Regions from separate parts of the Arthrobacter sp. D5-1 genome, predicted to be linked through region 1. Evidence: riboswitches for the same ligand, from Rfam matches in the RefSeq annotation. Region 1 holds a riboswitch; the other holds the start of a gene.
The links. Region 1 has a riboswitch for glycine ahead of gcvP (aminomethyl-transferring glycine dehydrogenase). Riboswitches for the same ligand answer to the same signal wherever they lie in the genome.

Region 1 (7,762 bases):
CGGCCATCCAGGAGACGCTGACGGGAGTCCTGGGACGGAGCCCCAGTGTTGCCGAGATGGCGTCCGCGCTCGGTGTGGAACGCAGCCACGTTGAGGCTGCGTTAGCCGATGCCTCGCGAACCCTCACCTCCCTCGACGAAGTCGTCGCGGATACTGTGGCCTCTCCTGCCGAATCTCCGGAGCACTCGGTCCTGGCCGATGAGCGCATCAAGTACCTTCGGGCCGCCGTCGATGCCTTGCCGGAAAAGATGCGCTTCGTGATCCAGGAAATCTACCTGGCAGGGCGTTCCGTAAAGGAGCTTGCCGAGGAGCTGGGCTCAACCCACGCCGCCGTATCGCAGCAGCGGGCCGAGGGTATCCGTCTCATGCGCGACGGTTTGGCCGCCCATTACGCGGACAGCCCGGATCAAGCCTTTGAACCTGAATCCCGCATCACGGCGCGGCGCCGCAACGACTACTTGTCGGCGCTGGCCACCGCAACCACCGGCGGTATCACCCGCGGCCTGGGCCTGGGGTCCTCACTCAACAGCGCTGTTTAGGTAGCCACCACGTAAAAGAGGCCGGGCCGCTGAGCGACCCGGCCTTCCGTTCTTGACACGAGGACTAATGCGATTACTGCGCCTTCGGCACACGCCGGAGGACGACGGCGGCGAGCACTGCCGCGCCGGCCATCAGGACCAGCCCAATCGCCGCAGTGATGTGGACGCCGGACTCGAAAGCTGTCCGGGCGGCGACTGTCAACGCTTCCGACAATGGCGCCGGGAGTGCGGCTGCCGCATCAACAGCACCGGCGAGGGTTTCCCCTGACTTCCCGGCGGCTTGTGAGGAGACGCCGTCCGGAATGATGAGGTTGTGCTGGTAGGAAGCCGTGAGGATCGAGCCGAGCACGGCCGTCCCCAAGAGCGAACCCAACTCGTAGCCGGTCTCGGAAATGGCTGAGGCGGCGCCGGACTTGTCGGCAGGTACTGAGGCCAGGATGAGGTCGTTGGAGATGGTCTCCGCAGCACCCACGCCCACGGCGAGAACGGTCAGGGCTGACAGCAGGAATATCGGGCCGCTGCCGTGGTCGCCCACCACCACAATCAAGTAACCGATGGCGCTGAGCGTCAGACCAGCAGCGACAACGAAGCCGGGCCGGACACGCTTGACCAGCGGCACCACCAGCAGGCCTGCGATGACTGTTGCCAGGAGGGCAGGAATCATGGCGATGCCTGCCTCCATGGGGGACTGTCCCTCAACCAGCTGCAGGTGCTGGGCGAAGAAGTAGATGAAGCCCGTCATGGAGAACAAGGACAGCACGTTTGCCACGATTGCCGTGCTGAACACCTTGTTCTTGAACAAAGCGACGTCCAGCATGGGGTTTTCGATCCGCTGCTGGCGGCGAACGAACAGGATGCCCATCACCAGGCCGAAGCCCATGAAAGCTGCAGCCGACGCTCCGAAGCCGTGAACTGCGAATTCCTTGATGCCGTAGACGAACGGGGCCATGGTGACCACGGACAGGACAATGCTGTTCACGTCCACGCGGCCAGGATTGGCGTCCTTGGACTCGGGAATCAGGACCCGGCCGAAGGCCAGAAGCGGCAGGAGCAGGAACGCTGCCACCAGGAAGACGGCACCCCACCAGAAGTGCTCCACCAGCCAGCCGCCGAAGATCGGGCCGAGCGCCGCACCACCGGAGAAGCCGGCAGCCCACACAGCGATCGCGAGCCGCCGGCGGTTGGGATCGGTGAAGATGTTCCGGATCAGGGACAGCGTTGAGGGCATCAGCATGGCGCCGAAGACACCAAGGCCCGCGCGTCCGGCAATGAGCCATTCAGCGGAAGGCGCGAATGCCGTAGCAGCCGAAACCGCCGCGAAGCCGGTGCTGCCGATCAGCAGCAGCCGCCGTCGTCCGATTCTGTCACCGAGGTTGCCCATGGAGACGAGCAGTGCGGCGAGGACCAGGGGATAGGCGTCAACAATCCACAGCAGCTGAACGCCGCCCACGTCCAGGGATCGGGCGATCTCGGGCAGGGCGAAGGTGAGCGCGGTGTTGTCGACGGCCACCAGCAGCACCGGGAACATCAGGAGTGCCAGTGCCGTCCAATCGCGCCACGGTGCTGCCTGGCCCATATCGGGACGAGCGGAACGGGGTGCTTGGGTTGAGGACGGCGAGTACATGTTATTTACTATACCGTCCAGACGGTACAGTTTCAAATACAACCCGGCGAGCCTTTAGGGAATGATGGACACATGCCACGAAAACCAGTTGCCCGGGACGCCGTCCTGGATGCTTTCGAAGCCCTCCTCATCGAGGTGGGGGAGCGAGCTGCCACGCTCGACGCCGTTGCCAAGCGCGCAGGGGTGTCCAAAGGTGGGCTGCTCTACCACTTCCCCAATAAGGAAGCACTGATCACGGCCCTGCTTGAACGGCTGGATCTCTTGGCCGACGAGGACACGGAGCTGATGAAGGCGTCGCCCGATGGTTCCGCCGCCTACTTCATTCGCTCCTCGCTCTGGGCGGACACGCCGATGGACCGGGCTTTTGTTGCCGTCACCAGATTGGCTGAAGTGGCCCACGAGGAAACGCGTCGCAGATTCGCCGCCATTCAACAGCGGTGGCTGGACGTGCTCGCCGAGGACGTCGGCCCAGAGGTTGCCAAGGCAGTCAGTTACATGGGTGACGGGCTCTATTTCAACGCGATGTTCGAGGGCGGGCAAGAGGGCGGCAATGTCGGGCGGGAGGCCGACGTCGAAATCCTGCTGGGAGTCCTTGAGCGGCTGAGGAAGTAACGGGCAGTCCATTTGCGGCGGCGACCGTGACGTAGGACAATTAACCCCTGTGGCCTGCCCTGATCGGGGTCATACATAACTGAAAATGCCTTTGATCTGCGGCGGGAGAGTCCTGCAAGCATGTGATGCAGGCGCCGTAGGAGCAAACCCTCCCCAGGAATCTCTCAGGCCCACGCACCGCCGCGGCGAGGCAACTCTGGAAAGCAGCAGGCATTCTGCCCACCTCAAGGGTGAAAGAGTGCTGTGCTCACCGACGGTGCAAGCGATGGTTGTTCACGCAACGCGCGGAAACTCTCAGGTCCAATACAGAGCGGGGAGGAACCCAGCCGCTGTGGCGTACCCAAACGCCGCCCAAGTAATGGAGTTCCTTCGTGACGGTTAGTTCTGCCTCCACCACCTTCGTTGATCGGCATATTGGCGCCCGCCGCCAAGCCGACATTGAGACCATGCTCAAGTCCGTCGGCTATGACACCGTTGATTCGCTGGTGGACACCGCCGTCCCGAACGACATCCGCCAGGACGTCGCCCTCACCCTGCAGAACGCTTTGAGCGAAGTTGAGGTTCTGGCCGAGCTCCGCAAGCTTGCGTCCAAGAACAAGACCGCTGTCCAGATGATCGGTCAGGGCTACTTCGATACCGTGACGCCGCCGGTGATCCGCCGTAACATCCTTGAGTCCCCGGCCTGGTACACCGCCTATACCCCCTACCAGCCGGAAATCTCCCAAGGCCGTCTCGAGGCTCTCCTGAACTTCCAGACCATGGTCCAGGATCTGGTTGGCCTCCCGATCGCCAACGCCTCCCTGCTGGACGAAGCCACGGCCGTGGCCGAGGCCGTCCTGATGATGCGCAGGGCCAATAAGAACGCAGGTGCACGGGATGGCAAGACCGTCCTCGACGCAGACTGCCTCCCGCAGACCATCGCCATTGTGAAGGGCCGCGCTGAGGCTCTCGGCTTTGAGGTCGAGGTTGCTGACCTCTCGCGCGGTCTCCCGGAAGGTGACATCAACGGCGTCGTCCTCCAGCAGCCCGGTGTTTCCGGCCGCGTCTTCGATCACTCAGCTGTGATCGCCGAGGCCAAGGAGCGTGGCGCGCTGGTGACGGTCGCTGCCGACCTCCTGTCCCTCACTCTCATCACCCCTCCGGGCGAGCAGGGCGCGGACATCGCCGTTGGATCCGCGCAGCGCCTGGGTGTTCCGCTGTTCTTCGGCGGCCCGCACGCCGCCTACATGGCGGTCCAAAAGGGCCTGGAGCGTTCCATGCCGGGCCGTCTGGTGGGCGTTTCCAAGGACGACGCCGGTGTCCCCGCCTACCGCTTGGCGCTGCAGACCCGCGAGCAGCACATCCGCCGCGAGAAGGCCACGTCCAACATCTGTACCGCGCAGGCGCTGCTGGCCATCGTGGCCTCGATGTACGCCGTTTACCACGGCCCCGAGGGCCTCAAGGCGATCGCTGAAACCGCGCACGGCCACGCCCGCACCCTGGCAGCGTCACTGAAGGCTGCCGGCGTCGAGGTCCTGCACGGATCCTTCTTCGACACCATCACCGTCCGCGTTCCCGGCAAGGCAGGCGAGATCGTCGCCGCCGCCGAGGCCAAGGGCATCAACCTGCGCGGCGTCGACGCTGACACGGTTGGCATCTCTGTTGATGAAACCACTACGTCCGAGATTGTCGGCGGTCTCCTTGATGTCTTCGGAGCTTCGGTTTCCGAAGCCGCTGAAGGCTTCGCTCTTGAGGCTTCCGTGGAGCGCACCAGCGACTTCATGCAGCACCCGGTATTCAATACGCATCGTTCCGAGACGCAGCTGTTGCGCTATATCCGCAAGCTCTCGGACCGCGACCTCGCGCTGGACCGCACCATGATCCCGCTGGGTTCCTGCACCATGAAGCTCAACGCCACCGCTGAAATGGAAGCCATTTCCTGGCCGGAGTTTGCCTCCATCCACCCGTTCGCTCCGGATTCCCAGACCGAGGGCTGGCGTGAACTCATCACCGACCTCGAGGCGCAGCTGACCGAGATCACCGGATATGACCAGGTCTCCATTCAGCCGAACGCCGGTTCCCAGGGTGAACTGGCAGGTCTGCTGGCGATCCGCGGCTACCACTTGTCCCGCGGCGACGAGCAGCGCAATGTTTGCCTCATCCCCGCTTCTGCCCACGGCACCAACGCTGCCTCGGCAGTGCTGGCCGGCATGAAGGTGGTAGTTGTTGCTACGGCGCCTGACGGCACCATCGACCACGTTGACCTCAAGAACAAGATCGAAGCGCACCGGGATGCCCTCTCGGCCATCATGATCACCTACCCCTCCACGCACGGCGTGTACGACGCCGACGTCCGCGAGGTCTGCGACGCCATCCACGAGGCCGGCGGCCAGGTCTACATTGATGGCGCAAACCTCAACGCACTCGTTGGCCTTGCACAGCCGGGCAAGTTCGGCGGCGACGTGTCCCACCTGAACCTGCACAAGACGTTCTGCATCCCGCACGGCGGCGGCGGACCGGGCGTGGGCCCGGTTGCTGCCAAGGCACACCTCGCACCGTTCATGCCAGGCGATGCAGCCTCCTGGACCGAGGGCAACGACGTCCCGATCTCCGCATCCCGCTTCGGTTCCGCCGGTGTCCTGCCGATTTCCTGGGCCTACGTGAAGCTCATGGGTGGCCAGGGACTGACGGAAGCAACCAAGTCGGCCCTGCTCGCTGCAAACTACATCGCATCCCGTCTCAACGACCACTTCCCGGTGCTTTACACCGGCGAAGGCGGACTCGTGGCCCACGAGTGCATCCTGGACCTTCGTGAACTGACGGCCAAGACCGGCGTCACCGCTGAGGACGTGGCCAAGCGCCTGATCGACTTCGGCTTCCACGCCCCTACCCTGGCGTTCCCGGTTGCCGGCACGTTGATGGTGGAGCCGACGGAGTCCGAGGACCTTGTGGAGATCGACCGCTTCATCGAAGCCATGATCACCATCCGCAAGGAAATCGACCAGGTTGCCCACGGCGAATTCACGGTAGAGAACTCGCCGCTGCGCAAGGCACCCCACACGGCTGCCGCCGTCGTAAGTTCTGATTGGGACCGGGCGTACCCGCGCGAGCAGGCCGCCTTCCCGGTCCACCACCTCAAGCAGGACAAGTACTTCCCGCCCGTCGGCCGCATCGACGGCGCAGCCGGTGACCGCAACCTGGTCTGCTCGTGCCCGCCGATCGAAGATTTTGAGAACTAAGGACTGACTCCATGTCTGAGAACTACACCGCTCTCTACGAAGAGCACAAGAAGCTCGGCGCGTCCTTCACCGACTTCGGTGGCTGGCAGATGCCGCTGAAGTACTCGTCCGAGTTGGCCGAGCACCACGCCGTCCGCAAGTCCGCGGGCTTGTTCGACCTCTCCCACATGGGTGAAGTCTGGGTCACCGGTCCAGAGGCCGCAGCGTTCCTTGACTACGCGCTGGTGGGGAAGATCTCCGCCATGGCTGTGGGCAAGGCCAAATACTCGCTGATCTGCCAGGAAGACGGCGGCATCATCGATGACCTCATCACGTACCGGCGGGGTGACCAGAAGTTCCTGGTGGTTCCGAACGCCGGCAATGCTGCGGTTGTTGCTTCAGCACTGCTGGAACGCGCCGCCGGGTTCGACGTCGTTGTTGAAGACGCTTCCGCTGAGACCTCGTTGATTGCTGTTCAGGGGCCGCTGGCCGAAGCGATCCTCCTCCGCCTTGTGCCGGCTGAACAGCACGCACTGGTCACTGAACTGAAGTACTACGCGGCGGTTGATGTCCCGTTCACGGTCGACGGCGGCACTCAGGAACTCCTGCTGGCCCGCACCGGCTACACCGGCGAAGACGGTTTTGAGATCTTCCTTGCCAACGACTCCGCAGCCGCCCTCTGGCAGGCCATCGCCGACGCCGCTGAAGAAGGCGAACTCATCCCGGCAGGCCTCGCTTCCCGCGATTCCCTCCGCCTCGAAGCCGGCATGCCCCTCTACGGCAACGAGCTCTCCCGCGAAGGCAACCCCTTCGCAGCAGGGCTCGGGCCCGTGGTGGCTCTGTCCAAGGAAGGCGACTTCGTTGGCAAGGACGCACTCGCGGCGTTGAAGGCCGACGGTGCCGGCTCCACCAGCGGGCGCAAGCTCGTTGGCCTCAAGGGCCTGGGGCGTCGCGCCGGACGCGGACACTACCCGGTCCTCAAGGACGGCGCAGTGGTTGGCGAAGTCACGTCCGGCCAGCCGAGCCCGACGCTCGGTTACCCGGTAGCGTTGGCCTATGTCGACGTCGAGCATTCGGAGCTTGGTACCGCCCTGGACATTGACCTGCGCGGTAAGAGCGAGCCGTTCGAAGTCGTCGCACTGCCGTTCTACAAGCGCCAAAAGTAAGCCTGAAGACTTTGGGACCGACATCCTCCGCGGGCTCGGTCGCTTAGGCGTCCGCTGAGCGGACGCGAAGCTCCCTTGGACGCCCGCTTCCGGATGTCGGTTCCAAAGGGGAGAGTCTTCCGGCGCTTCGTGAACCGCTAAGGTGCTGGGGGAGTGGCGAGCTGCCGAAGGTGATCCTTTGCCACACCCCCATGCCAACCGCCCAGACGGCCCCCGCCGCGACACAATTAGATTTAGACCACTCAACCTTAAGGAAAAAGAATGCCCAAAGTAGCGCCCGAACTTCAGTACTCCGACGAGCACGAGTGGGTCTCCCGCGGCGAAGGGAACTCGGTGTCCGTTGGTATCTCCGAGGTTGCCACCGACGCACTGGGTGACATTGTGTATGTTGACCTCCCCGAGGTTGGCTCCACGGTGACCGCTGGCGAGACCTGTGGCGAAGTTGAGTCCACCAAGTCCGTCTCGGACCTGTACTCGCCCGTTACCGGCGAGGTCACGGAGATCAACGACGCAGTTGTCGGCGACCCCGCACTAATCAACAACGACCCCTACGGCGCCGGCTGGCTCTTCAAGGTCGCTGCTGAGTCCGAGGGCCCGCTGCTCTCGGCCGAGGAATACGCCTCC
Region 2 (7,762 bases), 1.3 Mb from region 1:
AGCCGTGACGAAGGAGCGCCAACAGTGACGCTGCTCAATCCCACGTGGACGGCGCTCCTCTATCTGGCTGCGGCGGCGTGCTTCATCCTCGCGCTGAAGGGGCTGAACTCACCGAAAACGGCCCGTCGCGGCAACCTGATCGGTGCCTTGGGCGCCCTGTTGGCCGTGGTCACGGTTTTTGTCTCCGTGAAGTTGGACAACGTTCCCTGGATCCTCGGTGCCATTGCGGTGGGTTCAGGTGTGGCGGCGCCGGTGGCCCGCCGCGTGCAGATGACGCAAATGCCACAGCTCGTGGCCCTCTTCAACGGTGTTGGTGGTGGTGCTGCTGCGCTTGTTGCCATGCTGGAACTCTCCCACTCAGACGATCCCTGGGTTCGCCTGGCCATCGTCTTTACGCTGCTGGTCGGTGCGGTGTCCTTCGCCGGTTCCGGTGTCACGTTCGCCAAGCTCCAAGGGCTCATGACCACCCGCCCCGTCACATTCCCGGGCCTGCCCGCACTGATGGCAGTGGTTCTACTGGCTGCGGTGGGCGCCGGTGTAGTGGTGATCCTGAACGGCTCGCTCGCGCTGGCGCTGGTGCTGTTGGTCCTGGGTCTTATTACCGGCATCCTCTTGGTTCTTCCGGTGGGTGGCGCGGATGTTCCGATCGTCATCTCGCTCCTGAATGCCTTCACCGGCTTGGCTGTCGCGGCATCGGGGCTGGTGCTGGGCAATGTTCTTTTGCTGGTCGCCGGAACGTTGGTGGGAGCCTCGGGCATCATCCTGACCCGGGCCATGGCGGCGGCGATGGGCCGGAGTGTCGCCGGCATCATGTTCGGCGCCTTCAAAGGTGGCTCGACGGCAGGATCCACCGCTGTGAGCGAGCGGCCAGTGCGGTCCTCCAGCGCAGAGGACGTTGCAGTGCTGCTCGGCTATGCCCAGCGGGTCATCATTGTGCCGGGATACGGGCTTGCGGTCGCACAAGGACAGCACACCGCGGCCGAGCTCGCCCTGGCGTTGGAAGCCCGCGGAATCGACGTGGATTTCGCCATCCATCCCGTGGCAGGACGTATGCCCGGACACATGAACGTGCTGCTGGCTGAGGCCAACGTGCCCTACGAATCGTTGAAGGAAATGGGCGATATCAACTCCGAATTCAAGACCGCCGATGTTGCTTTGGTGGTGGGCGCCAACGACGTCGTCAACCCTGCCGCGAAGACCACCTCCGGCTCACCGATCTACGGAATGCCCATCCTTGAAGTTGCCGACGCCCGGCAGGTGGTATTCCTCAAACGTTCCATGCGTCCGGGATTTGCCGGTATCGAAAACGAACTCCTCTACGAACCCCAAACCACCTTGTTGTTCGGAGATGCCAAGGATTCACTGACCAAGGTCCTGGGCGCGGTGAAGGGACTCTAGGAAAAACCCGCGAACCGCGTCATGTACTGGCCCGTGGCGGCACAAGTCTTTACAGACAGTTTGTCAAGCACCGCTAGGAGTCATTGACGTGAAGGACAGCAACAAAAAATCGTCGACCGGGACGCCTTTCAGCCACATCGAAGGCAGGGCCGTGACCAGTTGGCGGGTCCTCGTGGGCCAGACGGTGGAGGTCTGGCGGTACAACGAGGTAGTGGACCAAGGCTGCGTGGAGTCCGTCACCTATGACGGCAAAGTCCTCTGGCTTGCCCAAAGCGGGCCCATAGAGCGGAGGTTGGTGGAGAAAGAGCGGGGAACCGGTCTCAGGATCCGGCTGGTGGACTGACCGCTATGGCTGGGCGCGGTAGCTGAGCCTGAGCGCCGGGGCTGCCATTCCGGCCCTCCGACCCAACGGCCTTTCCACCCGTCCGCCGGCGTCCTATGCTGGGCTGCACGAGCTTCCGGATTCAGCCCAAGCCACCAACCCCAGCGAGGTGCGCCATGACAGTGAAACTCAACAAAAAGGCCTTTGACCATGCGAAGCGCCTGGTCACGGACGGCAAGGTGGTCAAGGACACCCGAGACGACTGGAGTGAGCACGCGCCCTCCACCAAGGACGAAAATGCCTTCCTGGACAAGCACGGGCACGCCGAATACTCCAAGTGGTTCCTCGGGGTGGACGACGACCACCCGGATGACCAAAAGGGCCACTACAAGTTCCCCATCGGTGATTTCACGAAGATCCACCGCTGTGGTGTGATCGCCGCCGAGAGTAGGGCCGGCCAGTACGACTACGACGACATCCGGGATGCCCTGGGGAAGCTCCTCGAGAAGATCGACCAGGACTGAACGCTGTGGGGTTCAGCAGCGCGCTCTCTCCGGGGCCGCCGGGCTGTGCGCCAGGATCTCCGCGAGCTCAGCCAGCCTATGCGCCCGCGCGGACTCGGCCGGCGTGAAGGGTTCGCCGGGTCGGGAAAAGACCAGCGGGCCATTCCAGGCCGTGGGGATCTTGAGGACGTCCGGTGAAGGCCCGACGCCGGCGCTCGTCTCGGGCGCCGGATGCTCCGGATCGCTCGGGACGACTTTGGCGGAAAGCAGCTCGGCCACTGCGTGCGGAAGTTCCTTCGGGTTTCCGGCAATCCGGGTCGCCAGGGTCAGTGCTTTGGTCTGGCCATCTGCCATGGCCAAAGCGGTGGTGGGCCAAACAAGGGACCCACACCCGCCGCCGTCGGCCAGGGCTTTCAACAGTTCCTGCTCGGTGACGTCCCCCGGGGCGGAGAGAACAAACTCGTCCATGACAGTTCCGATGTGTCCCGGGGCGAGGGACCCGGCTCTCATCACCGGGTGGACGTGAAGGCTGAGGATGTTCGTGCCCAACTTGGACAAGGACTGTGTGACCGTCTGCAGTGAACCCGGCTGGTCCAGCAGCACTGTCCGGGCCCGCCACAAGGCCGGTGCCAGATGTAGTCTGTGCCGTTGGCGGAGGGCCGGCGCGTGCAGCCAGCCCCGGAGGACCTTGGCAGCTGAAGGTTCGGCCACCCAGATCACCAAAACGGTGGCGGTCACTGCAAGCAGCAGCACCTTGGCCACGTAGGGGAGGGTGGTTCCCACCACGGCCGCATGAACCAACAGTTCGATAGGAAGCATCACCGCGATGTTGGCGAGGGTGAGCCGGGCCTTGTGAGGTTCAGGCAATTGTCCGCAGACATCACACAGAAGATCCGCGGTGACGGAAGTGCTCGGGTTGGGCTTCATGTTCCCATGCTGCCCTCCCCCCGTTTCGCGCCGGTTGCCAGCGCGTCACGTTCTGTGGACGGGCCGGTGAACGTGCAAGAACCCGGCGCCCTCGCGGAGAGAACACCGGGTTCGGTGAAGCAACTGGGAACTGATGCCCGCAGGGAGCCGGCGATCCTAGCGGGTTCGGTCGGAATCGAGTTCGGAGTCCAGGTCCGACCCAAGGCCAGAGGTCCGGGCAGTGCTGCGGGCGGCAGCAGCGTCCTTCAGGAGGTCGCGGATTTCGGCCAGAAGGGCAGTATCTGCCGGAAGCGGCTCTTCCTCGGGCTCCTCGGTGGAGAGGCGGTCCTTGACCAGGGAATTGATCTTGTTCATGGGTGCCACAAAGATGAAGTAGACCACGGCAGCGGTGATCACAAAGGTCACGAGAGCCGTCAGCACGGCACCGATGTTGATGAAGGTGGCGGGGTTGTCCTGCCAGATCCTGAAGCCGAGACCATCAGCGTTCACTCCGCCTGCGGCGGCGATCACGGGGTTAATAATGTTGGTGGTGAAGGCCGCAACGAGGGCTGTGAACGCACTGCCGATGACTACGGCAATGGCCAACTCGATCACGTTGCCGCGAAGTATGAAGTCCTTGAAACCCTTGAACATGGATGATCCTCCGAATAGGTGCAGTGTCTGCCTCCAGCAGAGATCAAAATACCACTCCGGGGTTTCCAGCCGGTGTAAGCGGGGATGTGAGAGAGCGTTGGTGGGAAGGGCTCGGGATGTGAGAGAGCGTTGCTTTCTCCCACATCCCGGCACACCCATGACTCCCTGTCAGGCGAGCAGGGACCTGGTGTGGTCGTTGAGGAACATTCCGCGGGGGTCGAACTCGATGCATCAGTAACCACACCTTGCTTGCACTTTTTCAAAACAACCCGCTATGGTGTGAAGCGTGTCACTCATGGTGGCGCAACGCTTTTGATCTGCGGCGGGAGAGTCCTGCCGGTACATCCAGTCAGGCGCCGTAGGAGCAAATCCTCCCCAGGAATCTCTCAGGCCCATGTACCGCCGCGGTTAGGCAACTCTGGAAAGCAGTCCGGGCAACCGGGCTCACCGACGGTGCAAGCAGGCAACCATTCCTGCGGAATCTCTCAGGTCCAATACAGAGCGGGGAGGAACCCCACATCATCGTGGCGCTCATTGGGCGCCTGAATCATGGAGTTCCTCTTGACTGTTCAATCAACCCCCACCGCCTTCGCGGACCGGCACATCGGCGCCCGCCGCCAAGCCGACGTTGACACCATGCTCAAGGCCATCGGCTACGACTCTGTCGACGGCCTGGTAGACGTCGCGGTCCCCGATTCCATCCGGCAGGACACCGCCCTGAAGTTGCAGGACGCCCTCACTGAAGTCCAGGTCCTCGCCGAGTTGCGCAAACTGGCTTCCAAGAACAAAACCGCTGTCCAGATGATCGGCCAGGGCTACTACGACACCGTGACGCCCCCGGTGATCCGCCGCAACATTCTGGAAGCTCCCGCTTGGTACACGGCCTACACGCCGTACCAGCCGGAAATTTCGCAGGGCCGCCTTGAAGCGCTGCTCAACTTCCAGACCATGGTGCAGGACCTCACCGGACTTCCCGTAGCCAACGCCTCGCTGCTGGATGAAGCCACCGCCGTTGCCGAGGCCGTATTGCTGATGCGTCGGGCCAACAAGTCCAAGACGGCCAAGGACGGCAAGACCGTCCTGGACGCCGACCTCCTCCCGCAGACCATCGCGATCGTCAAGGGCCGTGCTGAGGCCCTGGGCTTCGAGGTGGAGATTGCTGACCTGTCTGCCGGTCTTCCCGATGGCGACATCAACGGCATCGTCCTGCAGCAGCCCGGCGTTTCCGGCCGCATCTTCAACCACTCCGGCGTCATCGCCGACGCCAAGGAACGCGGTGCCCTGGTCACCGTGGCCGCTGATTTGCTGGCGCTTACCCTCATCACGCCCCCGGGCGAGCAGGGTGCCGATATCGCCGTCGGAACTGCGCAGCGCTTCGGTGTCCCGCTGTTCTTCGGCGGCCCGCACGCTGCCTACATGGCCGTTCGCGAAGGCATGGAACGTACACTTCCCGGCCGCATCGTTGGTGTTTCCAAGGACAACGCCGGCGTCCCCGCGTACCGCTTGGCCCTCCAGACCCGCGAGCAGCACATCCGCCGCGAAAAGGCCACGTCCAACATCTGCACGGCCCAGGCATTGCTCGCCATTGTCGCCTCGATGTACGCCGTCTACCATGGCCCCGAGGGCCTGAAGGCGATCGCCGAGACCGTCCACGGCCACGCACGTACGCTTGCCACCGCCCTGCAGAAGGCCGGCCGCGAACTCGTCTCCGAGGCCTTCTTCGACACCATCACCGTCCGGGTCCCGGGCAAGGCCGACAAGGTCATCGCCGCCGCGGAAGCCCGCGGCATCAACCTGCGGTTCATCGACGCCGACACCGTTGGTGTCTCCGTTGATGAAACCACGACGCCGGACGTCCTCTCCGCGGTAGCCGTCGCCTTTGGCGCCGGACCCGTAGGGGACGCGGCCGGGTTTGAGCTGCCCTCTGACGTGGTCCGAACGTCCGACTTCCTGCAGCATCCGGTGTTCAACACGCACCGTTCCGAGACGCAGCTGTTGCGCTATATCCGCAAGCTGTCCGACCGGGACCTTGCTCTGGACCGCACCATGATCCCGCTGGGCTCGTGCACCATGAAGCTAAACGCCACCGCTGAGATGGAGGCGATTTCCTGGCCGGAGTTCGCCTCCATCCACCCGTTCGCTCCGGACCACCAGACTGCTGGTTGGCGGGAACTGATTGAGGACCTGGAAGCTGACCTCACGGAGATCACGGGCTACGACCAGGTCTCCATCCAGCCGAACGCCGGTTCCCAGGGTGAGCTCGCAGGTCTGCTGGCGATCCGCGGCTACCACTTGTCCCGCGGTGACGAACAGCGCACTGTCTGCCTGATCCCGGCGTCGGCCCATGGCACCAATGCAGCGTCTGCTGTACTGGCGGGCATGAAGGTAGTCGTGGTGGCCACGGCTGCTGACGGCACCATCGATCACGCGGACCTGACCGCCAAGATTGAAGCCAACAAGGACGTCCTGTCCTGCATCATGATCACCTACCCGTCCACGCACGGTGTGTACGACGCCGACGTGCGGGAGGTGTGCGACGCGATCCACGCAGCCGGCGGCCAGGTCTACGTTGACGGTGCCAACCTGAACGCGCTGGTTGGCTTGGCACAGCCGGGCAAATTCGGCGGCGACGTGTCCCACCTGAACCTGCACAAGACCTTCTGCATCCCGCACGGCGGTGGCGGACCGGGTGTTGGCCCTGTTGCTGCGAAAGCCCACTTGGCTCCGTTCATGCCGGGCGACGCGAACAAGGCTGCGCACGAGCCTGGTCATGGTGTCGCGATTTCCGCCTCACGTTACGGCTCTGCCGGTGTACTGCCGATTTCCTGGGCGTATGTGAAGCTCATGGGTGGGCAGGGGCTGACGGAAGCTACCAAGTCGGCCCTGCTTGCAGCCAACTATGTTGCTTCCCGCCTGGATGAGGACTTCCCCATCCTTTACACGGGTGAGGGCGGGCTCGTGGCGCACGAGTGCATCCTTGACCTCCGCGAACTGACCTCCCGCACGGGTGTCACGGCCGAAGACGTGGCCAAGCGGCTGATCGACTTCGGCTTCCACGCCCCCACCCTGGCGTTCCCGGTTGCCGGCACGTTGATGGTGGAGCCGACGGAGTCCGAGGACCTCGTGGAGATTGACCGCTTCATCGAAGCGATGATCACCATCCGCGCCGAGATTGAGCAGGTGGCCAGCGGTGATTTCACCGTTGAGAACTCGCCGCTGCGCAACGCGCCGCACACGGCTGCCGCCGTCGTGAATTCCGGCTGGGACCGGGATTACCCGCGCGAGCAGGCCGCCTTCCCGGTCCACCACCTGAAGCAGGACAAGTACTTCCCGCCGGTAGGCAGGATCGACGGCGCCGCCGGTGACCGGAATCTTGTGTGCTCCTGCCCTCCGCTCGAAGACTTCGAAAACTAAGGACTCCTGACATGTCTGAGAACTACACCGCTCTCTACGAGCAGCACAAAAAGGCCGGTGCATCCTTCACGGACTTCGGCGGCTGGCAGATGCCCCTGAAGTACGAGTCCGAACTCGCCGAACACCACGCAGTCCGCAAGTCCGCGGGCTTGTTCGACCTCTCCCACATGGGTGAAGTCTGGGTGTCCGGCCAGGACGCTGCGGCCTTCCTGGATTACGCGCTGGTAGGCAAGCTGTCCGCGATCGCCGTGGGCAAAGCGAAGTACTCGCTGATCTGCAACACCGACGGCGGCATCATCGACGACCTCATTACCTACCGCCGACCCTCTCCTGAGGACGGCGTGGACAAGTACCTGGTGGTCCCCAATGCGGGCAACGCCAAAGTGGTCGCCGCGGCGCTGCTGAAGCGCGCGGCCGGTTTCGACGTCGTCGTAGAGGACGTTTCTGCCGAGACGTCACTGATCGCGGTGCAGGGCCCGAACGCCGAAGCCATCCTGCTGACCCTGGTTCCCACCGATCAGCACGCGCTGGTCACCGATCTGAAGTACTACGCTGCGGTTGAGGT

Region 2: another riboswitch for glycine. It lies ahead of gcvP (aminomethyl-transferring glycine dehydrogenase); the one in region 1 lies ahead of gcvP (aminomethyl-transferring glycine dehydrogenase).

The regions. Positions count from the first base shown of each region.
Region 1 is NZ_CP014571.1:1,165,993-1,173,754, forward strand. Features, by position in the region: gene AYX22_RS05495 (sigma-70 family RNA polymerase sigma factor) at 1-539, shown strand, start outside; gene AYX22_RS05500 (MFS transporter) at 613-2,163, opposite strand; gene AYX22_RS05505 (TetR/AcrR family transcriptional regulator) at 2,236-2,775, shown strand; glycine riboswitch at 2,868-2,965, shown strand; gene gcvP (aminomethyl-transferring glycine dehydrogenase) at 3,147-5,993, shown strand; gene gcvT (glycine cleavage system aminomethyltransferase GcvT) at 6,005-7,138, shown strand; gene gcvH (glycine cleavage system protein GcvH) at 7,400-7,762, shown strand, end outside.
Region 2 is NZ_CP014571.1:4,598,764-4,606,525, reverse strand. Features, by position in the region: gene AYX22_RS21310 (NAD(P) transhydrogenase subunit alpha) at 1-28, shown strand, start outside; gene AYX22_RS21305 (NAD(P)(+) transhydrogenase (Re/Si-specific) subunit beta) at 25-1,398, shown strand; gene AYX22_RS21300 (hypothetical protein) at 1,487-1,741, shown strand; gene AYX22_RS21295 (hypothetical protein) at 1,897-2,244, shown strand; gene AYX22_RS21290 (amino acid-binding protein) at 2,257-3,150, opposite strand; gene mscL (large conductance mechanosensitive channel protein MscL) at 3,307-3,783, opposite strand; glycine riboswitch at 4,097-4,195, shown strand; gene gcvP (aminomethyl-transferring glycine dehydrogenase) at 4,345-7,197, shown strand; gene gcvT (glycine cleavage system aminomethyltransferase GcvT) at 7,209-7,762, shown strand, end outside.